DNA from 2 places in the Lysinibacillus sp. FN11 genome. Region 1 is predicted to be linked to the other one. Evidence: riboswitches for the same ligand, from Rfam matches in the RefSeq annotation. Region 1 holds a riboswitch; the other holds the start of a gene.

Region 1 (8,035 bases):
TTGCTTTTACTTGTAATCATTTATTGGGCCTTTATCCATTAGAACTTCTACCATATTAGAAGAGCCCATCTTCAGCTTAGGTCTACGTTCTGAATTCGGTTCACTATAAAGCTCTAATGGGTTGATAATCACACCATCTGGAGTATTATGAAGTATTCCAGGCACACAGGAATAAATTCTGTCATTATTATTAGCATTTTTAGCAAAAATAGTAACGGAGGTTCCATTATGATTATCTATACTCATGGACACCTTATATCTGTAGAATGAACCTGTGCCATTTGATTGGGCGGAATAAACCACAGGAACAACAGCTAAAACATTATTATTTAATCTCAATTTGATTACTTCAGTTTTTGTTGAACCAGCATCTCTCCCAACATCCCCCATGTGTTCGACTACCCCTTGGTGAAAACTCCTAAGTGGGGGTGTATTTTTCGCCCCAAACATAGCTACATCGATCTGCTGACCATCCTTTGTATAGACTAAAGCATATATATCGTAGTCAGTACCAGTTTTCCATGATACCGTAGCAGTAATTTCAGGCGTTTTATCAATGATAACTGGCTTTTGACCTTTGGTGAGACTGACATTCCCCTTTACCTTTTCAAGATTTATCGATGACAACATGCTTTGTCTATTTGTATTTTCTGGAACATTTCGTGATTGATCAGGTTCTATCAGCATTTGTTTTTTTATAGTTGTTGATTCAGAAAGATTGTTTTGCTCTTCAGGTTCAACCTCAACACCATAATTTTTACATAACCCCTCTAACCCAGAATCAAATCCGCGCCATATAGATCTCACCTTTGTCTGACTATTTCTTAGATATAATTCTAATACTACAATTCCATTTTCATTTGCAAAATTAGCTGGTGCTAAATTGATAACATTATTATCAGTACGGATTTCTGCCTTTAAATTTTTCACATTTGAAAAACCTCGGCTATTATCTTCTGTAAGTGTTATTGCTATTTTAGTAATACCTTCAGGGATTTTACTCATGTCAAAATTCATTTTATGTATTTTTATATTCCCTACATTCTCAGATGGTATCAGGGTAGCTGCACCAGATAAGCTAGTTGGTTGATTATAAAATATAATGCCGCTATCTCCTTGTACCTTATTTGCATCCGTTAAAAGGAATGCAGTTAACGAAATATCAATCGAATTAGACATTTCGTAGCTAATAGTAACACTACCTTTTTGGGAACTTATAACTGTATTTGCTCCCATCTGAAGGAATTGAATCATGTGAATCCCCCTTTTCCCCTTATTATTTATACATACAAAATAGATAAAATTTTAAAGTTACTCTTCCAATAAAAAATTCGAGTAATATTTACAAAATCCTTCTTTAGAGGAAAATAGTCGGAAACAAACACCGGCATATAGTAAAACTAATCTAATTTCTCATAAAAACATTTTATGATATGATGTTTAAATTGTGTGTTTATTAATTAACACAGTTACATTCATCAAAGAAAGAGGTATTTATGGATCATACACAGTTATCCAAGCGACATTGGTTACTTATCTTAACACTTGCATTATTAACATTTGTTCTGGGGACAAGCGAATTTGTTATTGTCGGGATTTTAACTGATATTTCTTCAAGCCTTCATATGACAAATGCAAAAGCAGGAACACTCGTTTCTTCGTTCGCCATCACATTTGCCATCGCTACACCACTCGTCATGTCAGCAACAAGCCATTTTCCAAGGCGTAAATGGATGTTGTTTTTGATAGGTTCCTTCATTGCCTTAAATGCTCTGTGTGTAATTTCAACGAGCTATATTATGCTCCTTATACTTCGGGTTATGACCGCAATTGTAACAGGTGTATTGATCTCTCTAGCCATGATTGTTGCAAGCGAAACCATGCCGATTAATAAACGCAGCCTTGCTATATCATTTGTTTTCGGTGGTTTTACACTGGCAAATGTAGTGGGAGTACCCATTGGAATTGTAATCGCTGAATGGTACGGCTGGAATGGCACTTTTATGTTAACCACTCTTCTCGGAGGGTTGGCGTTTGCGGCATCTTTTTTTGTCTTACCTACTCGACTCAGCCAAGTACGAAGCTCAATACGGGATCAATTTTCTTTAATGATTCAGCCTCGAATTTTAATTGCCTTTTTCATTCCTGCTCTCGGGTTTGGTGCAACCTATACAGTCTTTACGTACCTTGTTCCTATTTTAAAGGGGATGGGTGCACCAAATAAATCTATAAGTTTAATCTTATTTGGCTACGGCTTTCTTTCGATTTTCAGCAACATTCTTGCCAGTAAAATTGCCACTCACAATGCCATCGGCCGACTTCGGTTTGTTTTTCTCGCCCAAGCTATTGTATTGACAAGCTTATTTTGGACGACAAATCATTTTATTTTAGGATTAGCGAACATCGGACTAATGTCACTAATGGCCATCCTCTTGACAACATCTACTCAGCTTTACTTAATAGATTTGGCCGAAATTTACAAACCAGATGCTAAAGGACTTGCAGCTTCTCTTATGCCAGTGGCAAGTAACGTTGGCATCGCTTTTGGGTCTGCATTAGGCGGCATTGTATATCATCAAGGAAATTTGATGAATGTCACATGGGTCGGTGGTATAGTTGCCGTCGGTGCAAGTCTACTAACTTTCTTTAGTTATCATTTAGACCTTAAACAAAAGAAAATAGCATAAAAAATGCAAGGTGTACCTTAGAAAGACTATAAAACAAACAGACCCATTTTCTTTATGCGAATGGGCCTGTTTTTAAAAAGCTTTCTTGTGATCCGTATCTTCATAATAAGGAAGAGTATTTCAAAGATTTATTCTGAAATAATATATTTATCTTTCATTGGTCCAACTTTATTTAAAATAATTGCACCAACCATTTGTATAATTGTCTTCACAATAATTTGCCCCAAAATGGCGGCAGGTACCGCTTCCCATGGCAATATATTGGCACCAAGTGGACTTAAGCCGATTACTACGAAAATTGCAGAATCTAAAAATCCTCCAACAATACCACTGTAGAACACACGCCAAGCCATTGGTAATTTTAATCGAGTATAAATTTCAGTATCAGCCGTTTCAGCGACAACAAATGATAGTGCTGAGGCTACCACAATTAAAAGTGTATCACCTAGTAGGAATGACACCTCAGCTGATAAAATTAACGCTGTAATAATAAATAAATACGTCTTTTTTCTACCATATTTATTTTGTACTAGATCCCGAAAAATAAAGGTTGCCCCAATTAAAAGCGTTCCCATTGGGACAATAAACATACCAAAATGTAATGGTGCAAATGCTGCCGTTACCACATTAGCAATAACAATAGATAATAAATAAAATAATATTCTCAAACTATTACTCCTCAAGTAAATTTAATTTTTGTAATGGCACACTATACACCTCTTTTATTTCCCCACACAAGGGCATGTAACTGTGGCAGTACTTTAACATCTCTTAAATCCTCATCCTTCATTACTCTATCAATCAGCGCACGATATTTATCCAATAAATGCATCATTAATTGTGAATTATCAATTGTCGTGAGATTATCATTACCGACTTGAAGATAAAAAGGAATCATTGGATATAGATGGTGAATTTGCTTAGCATAATCGTAATCCTCTTGATTAAAAACGACTATTTTGAGAGATACATGGTGATTGCTGTTTCGATCTTCAAGTTTTTCGAAGATATAAGAGAGCACCGAGTAGTCTGTGGTCATTCCAGAACTAGGTGGCTTTGGTGAAATTGTCAGTTCATCAATCTCATACATCCACTTTTGCCACCTACTCCCCTGTGTTTCTACCCCGATTTTTATGTCATTTTCTTTTAAAATGGCAATAAGCTCTGCTAAATTCGGATTGAGTGCAGGATTGCCGCCTGAAATTGTGACAAAGGAAAAACCATTACCTCCAAGCCGCTTCAGCTCAGCCCAAATCTCTTCCGCCGTCATTTGGACAATAAAATGCTTTCCACTGCCATCCCACGTAAACGATGAATCACACCAAGAACAGGAATAATCGCAGCCCGCAGTTCTTACAAACATTGTCTTCTGTCCAACGACCATACCCTCTCCTTGAATCGTTGGCCCAAAAATTTCGATAACAGGTACTTTACTCAACTTCCAGCCACTCCCGTCTAGCTTCTGCATAGCTTGTTGGAGTTTCGTAAAGCCTGATAAACTCTACACGCACACCGTTATATCCTTCATCAAGCAAGGCCTCAGTCAACTTTTCGTATATCCAAACAACAATGTTCTCTGCCGTCGTATTCATGGGTGGAAGCGTTTCATTTAAATAGCGGTGATCCAAATGAATCTCTATTTTTTGTTTCCATATTTCTTTTATATCGCCAAAATCAATTATCAAACCACGTTCATCTGTGTAGCCACTCAGCCCTAATACTACCCGATAGGTATGACCGTGCAGATTTTTACATTTCCCTTCATAATGATGTAGATGATGAGCAGCATCGAAGGTAAATTCTTTGCTTATGAGAACACGCTTTGCATGGTAGTTCAATTGATTTCTTTGAATATCCACATCAATTTTCTGGAGTCTCTCAACGATTTTAAAATCTGACATGCCTTAAGACTCCTTCCTATAACTTAAATACTCATCAAGCCCTTTATTTCGCAATTTACATGCTGGGCATTCACCACAGCCATCTGCTATGACACCGTTATAGCAAGTCAACGTTCTTTGTCGTACAAACTCAAGTGCCCCAAGCTGATCAGCTAATTCCCATGTTTGTGCCTTATTCAGCCACATCAAGGGTGTATCAATCACAAAGGAATCATCCATCGATAAATTTAACGTTACATTTAAGGATTTAATAAAGACATCTCGGCAATCCGGATATCCACTAAAATCAGTTTCACAAACACCTGTTACAATATGCTTTGCCCCTACTTGGCTCGCTAAAACGCCCGCAAATGAAAGAAAAAGGAGATTGCGACCAGGCACAAAAGTCGATGGGAGCTCACCATTTTCTCCGTCCTTCACCTTTATTTCTTGTCGTGTCAATGCATTCGGAGCAAGTTGATTCAGGAGAGACATATCAAGTATGTGATGCTTGATACCAAGCTTCTCTGTTATCACCTTCGCACAGTCAATTTCAAGACGATGCCTTTGACCATAATCGAAAGTTACTGCCTCAATCTCTTCAAAGCGTTCTTTTGCCCAGAACAAACAAGTTGTGCTGTCCTGACCTCCACTAAATACTACAATTGCTTTTTTCTTTTTCATCTATAAAGACTCCCTTATATCGAAAAAACAGCACTCTAAGAAAAAGTGCTGCTTTCTTCTTAGTTTTTTTAAGAGGGTAGCTAAAAACCTCTTTCTTGCTTCATTTATCGATTATCAATTTTTTCTGGGTTAAGATCGTGGTTCATTAAACGATAATTGGCGATTTCTTCGTATTTCGTTCCCGGCTTCCCATAGTTACACCATGGATCAATCGAGATACCCCCACGTGGAGTAAATTTCCCCCAAACCTCTATATATCTTGGATCAAGTAGTGCAATTAAATCGTTCATAATGATATTCACGCAATCTTCATGAAAATCGCCGTGATTTCTAAAACTGAATAAATACAACTTTAGAGATTTACTTTCAACAATTTTTTTATCTGGGATATATGAAATGTACATCGTTGCAAAATCCGGCTGATTTGTAAGCGGACATAAACTAGTAAACTCTGGGCAATTAAACTTAACAAAATAATCTCGATTAGCATGAAGATTATCCACTGCCTCTAATACCTCAGGTGCATAATCATAGGAATACTTTGTACCTTGATTACCTAATAGGGTCAAATCCTTTAATCCTTCTTCATGACTTCTGCCAGACATAAAAAAACCTCCTTGTAAAATGTTTCCCAACACTTTTCAAGAGAGGCATCACCAATCATTCTATTTAAAACATAAGTAAACAGATAAAAAAAAGCCACGTCCGATATGGACATGGCATATTGTCATGTTTCCATAGTTTTTTATAGAGGGTATCAGCTATGAACCTCTCCCGTTCTAGTCCGGGCATTCTTTTCTTCCATATCGTACAAAAAATAATACAGAACGTCAAATTGGATTTTTTATAAAACTCTTAAATGATAAAAAGCATGAATTACTGTAAGTCAATACTCATTTGAAAGTTCTACTTTTTTATTAAATTACTAGGAAAATAGAATTAATTCATTTTTTACAAAGTAATACTAATTATCAATATTTTGAGATTTTTTAATATTCCGATATTCGAATTATCTCACCTGTGATAAATTGGAAATATCACACTAAACTGAAAAGTGTGATAATTATGAGTGGAGGGAGAAATGAGATTTGAAAAAGTTTAAGTTTACGAAGTTTTTAAGTAGTATGATAGCTTTCGTTATGGTGCTTTTTCTATTGGTTCCATTATCGAGTGCTAATGCTGAAGATTCGAAACCATTCAAGCAGGATAGCCAAAGTGAAAGTATACTTCAATTAAAGGCGGCTATCGCTGAACAGCTAAGCTTGTCTAAAGATGGTCCAACTCTTCACGAAAGCTTACAAAATGTATCAGGCAATCAAGAAGTTGCAGTCATCGTACATTTATCTGAAAAGCCTGTGGCACTAGAGCAAGGAATGAGCCAAGTGAAAGGCCAAAAGTTCTCTAATGCGCGAGCAAATGAAGTTCGGTCAAATGTAAAATCTCAACAAGCACAGGTTAAAAAAGAATTAGCTACTAAAAATGTTCAAATGACTCAAGGCTACACATTTGATACTGTTTTAAACGGTTTTGCAGCAACTGTGAAAGCAAATGATCTCCCAAAGCTGCTTTCAATAGAAGGAATAACATTAATTGAACCTGATGCAATTGTTTACGCATCAGAAGATAAGACAATGAAATCATCAGAACTGATTAAGGAAGATCAATTAGAGGCTCAAATGAATACAAGTATTTCTTTCCTCGGCATCGAACAGCTTTGGAATGAAGGAATTGAAGGACAAGGTATAAAGGTAGCAGTATTAGATACTGGTATTGATGCAGATCACCCCGAGTTCGCTGGAATTTATAAAGGTGGGAAAAACTTTATTCCAAATTCATCAACTTACACAAAGCCTCGGGCAGATGACGATGCATCGGAAACATTGCCTTCTGAGCGTCCTGCTGGAACACCTGAATTTAATGAAAAGGGAAGCTCGTTCTATACTTCTCACGGTACCCATGTTGCTGGAACCATTGCAGCAATTGGAGCTAACAATTTCGGCATTAAAGGAATTGCTCCAAAAGTAGACCTTTATGCTTACCGTGTTCTTGGTGCATATGGAAGTGGGGCTACATCTGGTATTGTTAAAGCAATTGAAACGGCTGTAACAGAAAAAATGGACATAATCAACCTTTCTCTTGGTGGGGGGGCTAACTCTGAAACGGACGCAGGTTCATTTGCTATTAATAATGCAATGATGGCTGGAACAATCGGAGTAATTGCAACAGGGAACTCGGGCCCAAATCGAGGAACAATGGGCACGCCTGCAACCGCTCGTTTAGGAATTGCTGTTGGTAACACAACAAATCCTGAAACAATGTATAACGGTGAAGTGAATGTTACAGTTGGTGACTACAACTTAACAAAACAGCTCCCATTAATGGGCACAACTTTTGGAAGGGATTTAGCAACACAGCTTCAAGGAGAATTTGACCTAGTTGCTATTCCTGGAAACGGAGAAGTAAAAGACTATGAGGGAATCGATGTAAAAGGTAAAGTGGCATTGATCTCTCGTGGCAGCATCGCATTTGTTGATAAAATTGCGAACGCAAAGGCAAATGGAGCAGTCGCCACAATTATTCATAACTTTGCTGGTGGAACAAATGCACCTAATATTTCAGGTACATTCCTGGGTGATTCCTTTGCTTTTCTACCAACATTTGATATGTCCCAAACGGATGGTAATGCAATTCGTGCTGCATTAGCCGGTGGAATTGGAAAAGTTAGCTTTAGTCAATTTACTTCCACAAAGACACTGGGGGATGAAGTAAACGATTCAAGCTCCC
Region 2 (8,035 bases), 590 kb from region 1:
CACCTGGCTTTAAATGTAGGTTTATCTCCGCAAGTGCAATCTTCTCATCAGGTGTTCCTTCATTAAATACCTTATTAATACCATGTAATTTAAGCAAGGCCATTTCCTCCCTGCTCTACTTTTTTTACTTGTGAAAGTTCTGCAGCTCGTTTAGCTTTACGTTTACGTTCTTTACTCTTATTGATAAATTGAGGTAAGATCAGTGCCAAAATAACGATGATCGCCGTAATTAATTTCATGTCCCCTGAATCAAGGAAATCTACACGTAATGCTAAAGCTAATATAATTCGATAAATGATGGCTCCTGCAATGACTGCAAACGTTGTACGGATAATGGTTTTAGTCCCAAAAATAGCTTCACCAATAATAACGGATGCGAGACCGATCACAATCATACCAATCCCCATACTAACATCAGAGAACTTCGAGTATTGTGCGATTAAAGCTCCAGAAAATGCGACAAGCGCATTGGAAAGTCCTAGCCCCAAAATGATAAGTGTATCTGTATTTGCAGAGAAGCTGCGAATCATTCGTTTATTATCACCAGTTGCTCGGATAGCTAGCCCAACCTCTGTCTTTAAGAACCAGTCTGCTATTAACTTAATTAAAATCGTGATGATTAATACAACAATCAGCACACTCCATGTACCTGGTACATGCTGAAAGCCTATGCTTTTTAATAGGTTATTGATAGCATCATCGATCCCTAAATTACTCCAGAAAGATTGAAACTTTGAAAAGATTGTTTCAGAGTTTAGTAGTGGAATATTCGGGCGACCTATCGTATTTTCTGCAGTTAACCCCATGATACGTAGATTAATCGAGTATAAAGCAATCATCATTAAAATTCCTGATAAAAGCGGATTAATCTTTCCTTTCGTGTGAAGAATTCCTGTCATACATCCAGCAATAAATCCAGCAACAATTGCCACTAAAGTCGCTAAGATTGGGTGGTAGCCAAGCAAAACCATTGTTGCTGCAGTTGCCGCCCCTGTTACAAAGCTTCCATCAACCGTTAAATCCGGAAAATCTAACACCCGAAATGTTAAATATACACCAAGTGCCATAATTGCATAGATGATTCCTTGCTCCACTGCGCCAAATAATGCTAAAAACATCGTTGAATCATCTCCTAAATCTCTTTATTATTTATATCGCTTGTAAAATGAAGATAAAGCGGGGATAGTTCACCCCGCTTCGTTTTACTGTTCTAGAATTTCGGCACCCCAAGAATCTTTAATTTCGATTCCTAAATCATCTGCAACTTTTTTATTGATTAATAATTTCAGATTTTGTGGGTATTGTGCAGGTGTATCGGCAGGTGTCGCTTCACCTTTTAAAATTTTCACAGCCATTTGACCTGCTTCATAACCGATATCGAAATATTCAAACCCATAAGCAGCTAAACCGCCACGTGCTACAGAATCTAGTTCTCCTACGATTAATGGTAATTTATTCGTATTGGCAACATCAATTACCGACTCTAATGCAGAAACTACTGTGTTATCAGTAATAATATAGAAAGCGTCTACTTTACCAATTAGAGATTCTGTCGCTTGTTTTACATCTGCTGAAGTAGATGCTGATGCTTCTACCACCACTAAACCTTGTTCGTCCATAACCTTTTTCACTTCTGAAACTTGTGCAACTGAGTTTTGCTCACCGGCATTGTAGACCATCCCTACTTTTTTCGCGCCAAGTTCTTTTAGGAATGCTACAGTTTTAGAAATCGTTTCAGGATGTAAATCGATTGTGCCTGTAATATTTTTCCCTGGCTTCTCCATTGAGTCAATTAACTGTGCACCAACAGCATCTGTAACAGATGTAAAAATAATTGGAATATCACTTGTTGCTGTTGCAGCGGCTTGAGCAGAAGGTGTAGAGTTTGCAAAAATCAAATCTACGTTTGCACTTACTAGATTGTTAGCAATTGTTGTGTTAAGGCTATTATCTCCCTGTGCAATTTGTGAATCGTATTCAACTTTTAAGTCAGCATCTTCAATTGCTTTTTTAAAGCCTTCCGTTGCTGCGTTTAACGATGGATGCTCAACAATTTGAGTAATCCCGATTTTATATGTTTTATCGTCTGCATTTCCGCTCTCACTAGCATTGTTTGTTTCATTTCCTTTTGAATCTGTTGTACCAGAGCCACCGCTACCACAAGCAGCAAGAAGCAACACTAATCCAAAAAGAAGGAATGACAACTTCTTTACATTGCTTTTCACAAATAATCCCCCCGATTATATTCTCGAATATCTATCGCACTTTATCCAAACAAAGTGTGAATGTATCGCTATATTATCGTTATTATCGAGCTCCGTCAACAACATTATGAATGTTCTGACTTTTAAAATTGGCAAAATATTTTAGTTTTTCATTTAATTTGGCGCTTTAAACCGCTAAACTACGCTGTTTTAGTTATTCTATTTCCTTTTTCACCATAGTAAAAAATATTTATGACAATTTTGCGGCGATAGGACATTATAGACAAAGTCTGACATTTGACTTCTACTAGATATCTATAATAGAATATTTACTTGTGTGAAAGCACCGTGGTTCGTAACCATCCCACGAAAAAAAACTAAGGAGAAATGAATATGAAGATAAAATTTTTAGCAGCAAGTGGTATCATTGCGGCTCTCTATATAGCTGTAACCATGCTTGTTGCACCATTTGGTTTTACAGAGGTTCAGTTCCGAGTATCTGAGATGTTTAACCATTTAGTGGCCTTTAATCCACGCTTTGCCGTAGGGATTATTATTGGAGTATTGATCTCTAATCTCTTTTCACCACTTGGCATTTACGATTTAGTGTTTGGTGTAGGTCATTCAATGATTACACTCGGCCTGTTTATTTTAATCTGTAAATTTGTCAAAAATATTTGGGCACGTTTAATTATTAATACATTGCTCTTTACATGTACTATGTTTATCATTGCCTTTGAGCTGAACTTGGCTTTAGAGTTGCCATTTTTCTGGACTTGGCTAACAGTCGCGGCGGGTGAATTTGTTGTATTAGCTGTAGGTGCACCGATTATGTATGTATTAAACAAACGCCTTCACTTTAAAAATTTGATTTAACTGACGGATCTTTTTAGATTCGTCTTTTTTCTTGACACTATTTTGAAAATACTCTACAATTCTTTCTAATAAATGCAAGGAAGAAGAGTAGTAGCAAGCATTGTTACTTTAAGAGAGCTGGTGGTTGGTGCAAACCAGTAGTACAGACTTGTGAATGGACTTCAGAGCAGCCTTATCAAATGTAAGGCCGATTCGCTCCCCGTTACCGGAGCAGGAAAGCGCGCAAAAATTGCGAATGAAGGTGGCACCACGGTTACTCGTCCTTTTTATGAGGGATTGGAGTGGCTTTTTTTTTGGAAAAATTAGCATAGAGGAGTCGAGTTAAGATGAGTACAGTAGTAGAAAAAAAGGGATATTTCGGTGAATTTGGTGGAAGCTTTGTTCCAAAGGAGCTTCAAAATGTTTTAAATAGACTAGATGAGAATTTTCAAAAGTATAAAGAGGATGATGATTTTAAGCAAGAATTAGATTACTATTTCCGTGAATATGTCGGGCGTAAATCCCCTCTTTATTTTGCAGAAAATTTAACACAGCAATTAGGTGGCGCAAAAATCTATTTAAAACGTGAAGACCTTAACCATACAGGCTCACATAAAATCAATAATGTATTAGGACAAATTTTACTAGCTAAACGTATGGGAGCAAATCGCGTAATTGCCGAAACAGGTGCAGGACAACATGGAGTAGCAACAGCTACAGCGTGTGCCATGTTTGGAATGGATTGCACGATTTATATGGGCTTGGAAGATACAAAACGTCAGGCATTGAACGTATTTCGCATGGAACTTCTCGGAGCGAAAGTTGTTGCTGTCGATAAAGGGCAAGGCCGCTTAAAGGATGCTGTAGATGAAGCATTCGCTGACTTAGTAGAAAACTATGAAACAACCTTCTATTTATTAGGCTCAGCAGTTGGACCACACCCCTTCCCATCAATGGTTAAACATTTTCAATCAGTGATTAGCCGTGAAAGTCGTGAACAGATTTTAAAAAAGGAAGGAAAGCTGCCAACAGCTGTTCTTGCCTGCGTAGGAGGCGGTAGTAATGCTATTGGGGCATTTGCTGACTATATTGCAGACGAGGATGTTCGTCTTATTGGAATAGAGCCAGACAAAGCTGCTACCTTAAACGAAGGAACACCAGGAGAGCTACACGGCTTCAAATGTTTAGTACTTCAGGACGCAGAAGGTAACCCACTCCCTACCTATTCAATAGCAGCTGGTTTAGATTATCCAGGTGCAGGGCCTGAGCATAGCCATTTGAAAACAATCGGTCGTGCTGAGTATGTGACCGTGACAAATGAAGAAGTTTTAGATGCCTTCCAAGTACTTTCTAAGGTCGAAGGTATTATTCCTGCTCTTGAAAGCTCACATGCAGTCGCACATGCTCTAAAATTAGCACCAACTTTATCACCTGAGGAAAGCATTATTATTAATATATCAGGTCGTGGCGATAAAGACGTTGAACAAGTCTTCCACATGTTAACTAAATAACTCAAAAAAGAGCGACTTCCGTTTATAGAAGTCGCTCTTTTACCTATACCAATGATTTAGGATAAATTTCTGCTACATTATCTCGCAGCTTCGCTTTCAGGAATTTTCCGACAGATGTCTTTGGAATTTCTTCTAGAAAGACGACTGCATCTGGTACCCACCACTTGGCAAATTGATTTTCTAAAAAAGCAAGAAGCTCTGGTTCAGTTACTGATTGTCCCTCTTTCAATACAACACAAGCTAATGGACGCTCCTGCCATTTTGCATGGGGCATGGCAATGACAGCCGCTTCTAAAACGGCATCATGCGTCATCAGTGCATTTTCCAAATCAACAGAGGAAATCCACTCCCCACCTGATTTAATAAGATCCTTCGTACGGTCTGTTATTTTAATAAAGCCATCTGCTGTTCGTACAGCAATATCACCAGTATATAACCAACCATCTCGATAGGCATCTGCTGTTCGCTCATCACGATAGTATTCGTTGGAAATCCATGGGCCTTTTAAACGTAATTCCCCCATTGTTTCGCCATCCCAAGGTACCTCACCCGCCTCATTAATAATACTAGATTCGATACCTGCCATTGTCATCCCTTGCATCGCTCGAGCTTCAATACGTTTTTCAATCGGCCAATCTTCCATCCATGACATATAGTTGGACAATGCCACGATTGGTGTAGTTTCCGTCATGCCGTAGACAACAATATAAGGAATACCATACTTTTCTTCAAATGTCCGAATGAGTCGAGTTGGTGAAGCCGATCCACCACAGCATATCGCTCTTAAAGAGCTAATATCTCGCTCTTTCTTTTCCTGCTCCTGTAAGGCGCCTATCCAAATGGTTGGTACACCAGCAGTTAATGTAACTTTTTCTTGCTCGATTAAATCCATTATTAATGCTGAAGTAAATTGCGGACCTGGTAGAACTTGTGTAGCACCCACATTGACACTAGCAAAAGGTAAGCCCCATGCATTTGCATGAAACATGGGTACAATCGGCATCACCACATCCCTTTCCGCAATCCCCATAGAGTCAGACATACTCAGCATGATACTGTGTAAAACTAAACCCCGATGGGAATAGACAACCCCCTTTGGATTCCCTGTCGTAGCACTTGTATAGCACATACCAGCAGGTGCTTCTTCGTCAATATCCTCTGGAAATTGAAAATTTTCATCAGCCGAAGCTAATATGTCCTCATAGGATAAAACATTTTGTAGTGTAGTCTTCGGCAAAGCTGGTTCATCCGTCATAATGATATAGTGTTTCACTGTCTTAAGTTTTGGCGCAATATTTTCAATGATCGGCAATAAATCTACATCGACCATTAAAATCTCATCTTCTGCATGATTAATAATATAGATTAAGTGTTCTTCTGATAACCGAATATTTACCATGTGCAAGATTGCTCCTGAGCAAGGCACAGCAAAATAAGCTTCTAAATGCCGATGCTGATTCCACGCAAAGGAGCCGACTTTTGTTCCTCTTGTCATCCCTAGCTTTGTAAGGGCATCTGCTAAACGACGCGTTCTTTTTGCCCACTCCCCATATGTTAAACGATGTATTTTGTGTGGGCTTGTCCGTGAAATAATTGATTTTCTTGCAAAATAGCTCTCTGCTCGCTTGAAAAAACTAGTTAAAACTAATGGTGCTTGCATCATAAAACCCATCATCCCTTCATTTGTGAATTTCCCCTTGTGAAATTGTTATAGCATTAATTAAACTGAATACTATTAATATTCCGAATATTATTATATTTTAATTTCATAATTTAATCTATATATTCCAATAATTTTCTTTTATATATAAAAAAAACGGATGAAGTTTAGATCTTCACCCGTTGCCCATCTTTTATGAAATGGCTTTTTTATGCAGTTTGATTTTCAATTTTTCTAACATATCTACTGTCATTTTAGCTAAATCATATTCTGCTTTGAAGCCCCACTCTTTTTGAGCCGCTTCAATATTTAAAGAGTTTGGCCAGCTATCTGCAATGGCCTGACGAACTGGATCTACCTGATAGCTCATTGTGAAATTTGGTAAGTGTTTCTTGATTTCAGCCGCGATTTGCGAAGGTTCGAAGCTCATGGCTGTAATATTAAAAGCATTGCGATGAACAAGCTTACTACCGTCTGCTTCCATTAAATCCACAATAGCTTGTAAGGCATCTGGCATGTACATCATATCCATAAATGTACCTTCCTGAATATACGATGTATATTTGCCTTGTTCGATGGCTTCATAGAAAATTTCTACTGCATAATCTGTTGTACCACCACCTGGAGGTGTTACATAAGAAATTAGTCCTGGGAAGCGTACGCCACGTGTATCAACACCAAAACGATTGAAGTAATAATCGCATAATAACTCACCCGCTACCTTATTTACCCCATACATAGTTGTTGGTCTTTGCAAAGTATCCTGTGGTGTATCTTCCTTAGGTGTAGACGGACCAAACGCACCAATTGAGCTTGGCGTGAAAAATTGCATATTTAACTCACGTGAAACCTCCAACGCATTCATTAATCCACCCATATTTAAATTCCAAGCTAACAATGGATTTCTTTCTGCTGTAGCTGATAATAATGCTGCTAAATGCATCATTGTATCTGCACCGAAGTCCTTTGCTAAATCATGCATTCTTTGTCCATCTGTCACGTCCAATATTTCAAATGGGCCCTTAGTATGTTCAAGCTTTCTAATGTCTGTAGCAAGTATATTGTCCTCTCCATAAATACCACGAAGTTTTTCTACAAGCTCAGAACCAATTTGACCAAGTGCTCCAGTAACAATAATCTTTTTCATTTCCCAAAACCTCCACATGTGAACAATTGTACTTTCTGAAAGTACAAAAATACATTAATAAACATTGATTTAATAACACTTTCAATGGAATTCATTATAATGTGTTCGTTTTGAAAATACAACAATTATATTAATAATATTCCTTACAAAGAACATACAATCCCTTATTAACAGTATATGAGAACATGAAAAATATTGTGCTACAAAAATATATAAAACACATTTGTACATCTCAAAAACACAAAAAATTTATACTTTCATAAGCTAGTTTTGTAACCATGCAAAAAAAGAATCTTCTTTGCTATTTTTTGCAAAGAAGACCCTTTTCGAATATTATTCTTTAATATTAAATTATATCGAAAAACGTTTGACAGCTATTTGCAAAACTTTTGATACTTTGCGCAATTCCTTTATATAATTATGGAACTGTTGCTGAGCTGTTAATTGATCAGCTGTTAACGTAGCAACATGCTTAGTAGACACGGCATTCGTATCGGATAAGGCTGTCAGCATACCTGCATCCTCACTTACCTTCTTCGTGTGATTGGCAATCTCTTGAATCGTAGCAGATACTTCCATCATATAAGGCTTAATAGTATGTACTTTTTCTAAAATTTGATCAAAACTTGATGCAGTTTGTCCTGTAACAGCTACACCT

Evidence for each region. Region 1 has a riboswitch for preQ1 ahead of queF (preQ(1) synthase). Riboswitches for the same ligand answer to the same signal wherever they lie in the genome.
Region 2: another riboswitch for preQ1. It lies ahead of NP781_RS25160 (QueT transporter family protein); the one in region 1 lies ahead of queF (preQ(1) synthase).

What each region holds. Positions count from the first base shown of each region.
Region 1 covers NZ_CP102383.1:4,242,481-4,250,515, forward strand. Annotated here, with positions in the region: gene NP781_RS22340 (TerD family protein) at 7-1,254, opposite strand; gene NP781_RS22345 (MFS transporter) at 1,497-2,687, shown strand; gene NP781_RS22350 (VUT family protein) at 2,816-3,355, opposite strand; gene queE (7-carboxy-7-deazaguanine synthase QueE) at 3,397-4,125, opposite strand; gene queD (6-carboxytetrahydropterin synthase QueD) at 4,118-4,588, opposite strand; gene queC (7-cyano-7-deazaguanine synthase QueC) at 4,592-5,251, opposite strand; gene queF (preQ(1) synthase) at 5,356-5,856, opposite strand; PreQ1 riboswitch class I at 5,983-6,029, opposite strand; gene NP781_RS22375 (S8 family serine peptidase) at 6,340-8,035, shown strand, end outside.
Region 2 covers NZ_CP102383.1:4,833,715-4,841,749, reverse strand. Annotated here, with positions in the region: gene NP781_RS25175 (ABC transporter ATP-binding protein) at 1-97, opposite strand, end outside; gene NP781_RS25170 (ABC transporter permease) at 90-1,118, opposite strand; gene NP781_RS25165 (ABC transporter substrate-binding protein) at 1,203-2,225, opposite strand; PreQ1 riboswitch class I at 2,547-2,591, shown strand; gene NP781_RS25160 (QueT transporter family protein) at 2,598-3,080, shown strand; T-box leader at 3,149-3,348, shown strand; gene trpB (tryptophan synthase subunit beta) at 3,407-4,570, shown strand; gene NP781_RS25150 (long-chain fatty acid--CoA ligase) at 4,614-6,233, opposite strand; gene NP781_RS25145 (L-threonine 3-dehydrogenase) at 6,424-7,377, opposite strand; gene NP781_RS25140 (methyl-accepting chemotaxis protein) at 7,729-8,035, opposite strand, start outside.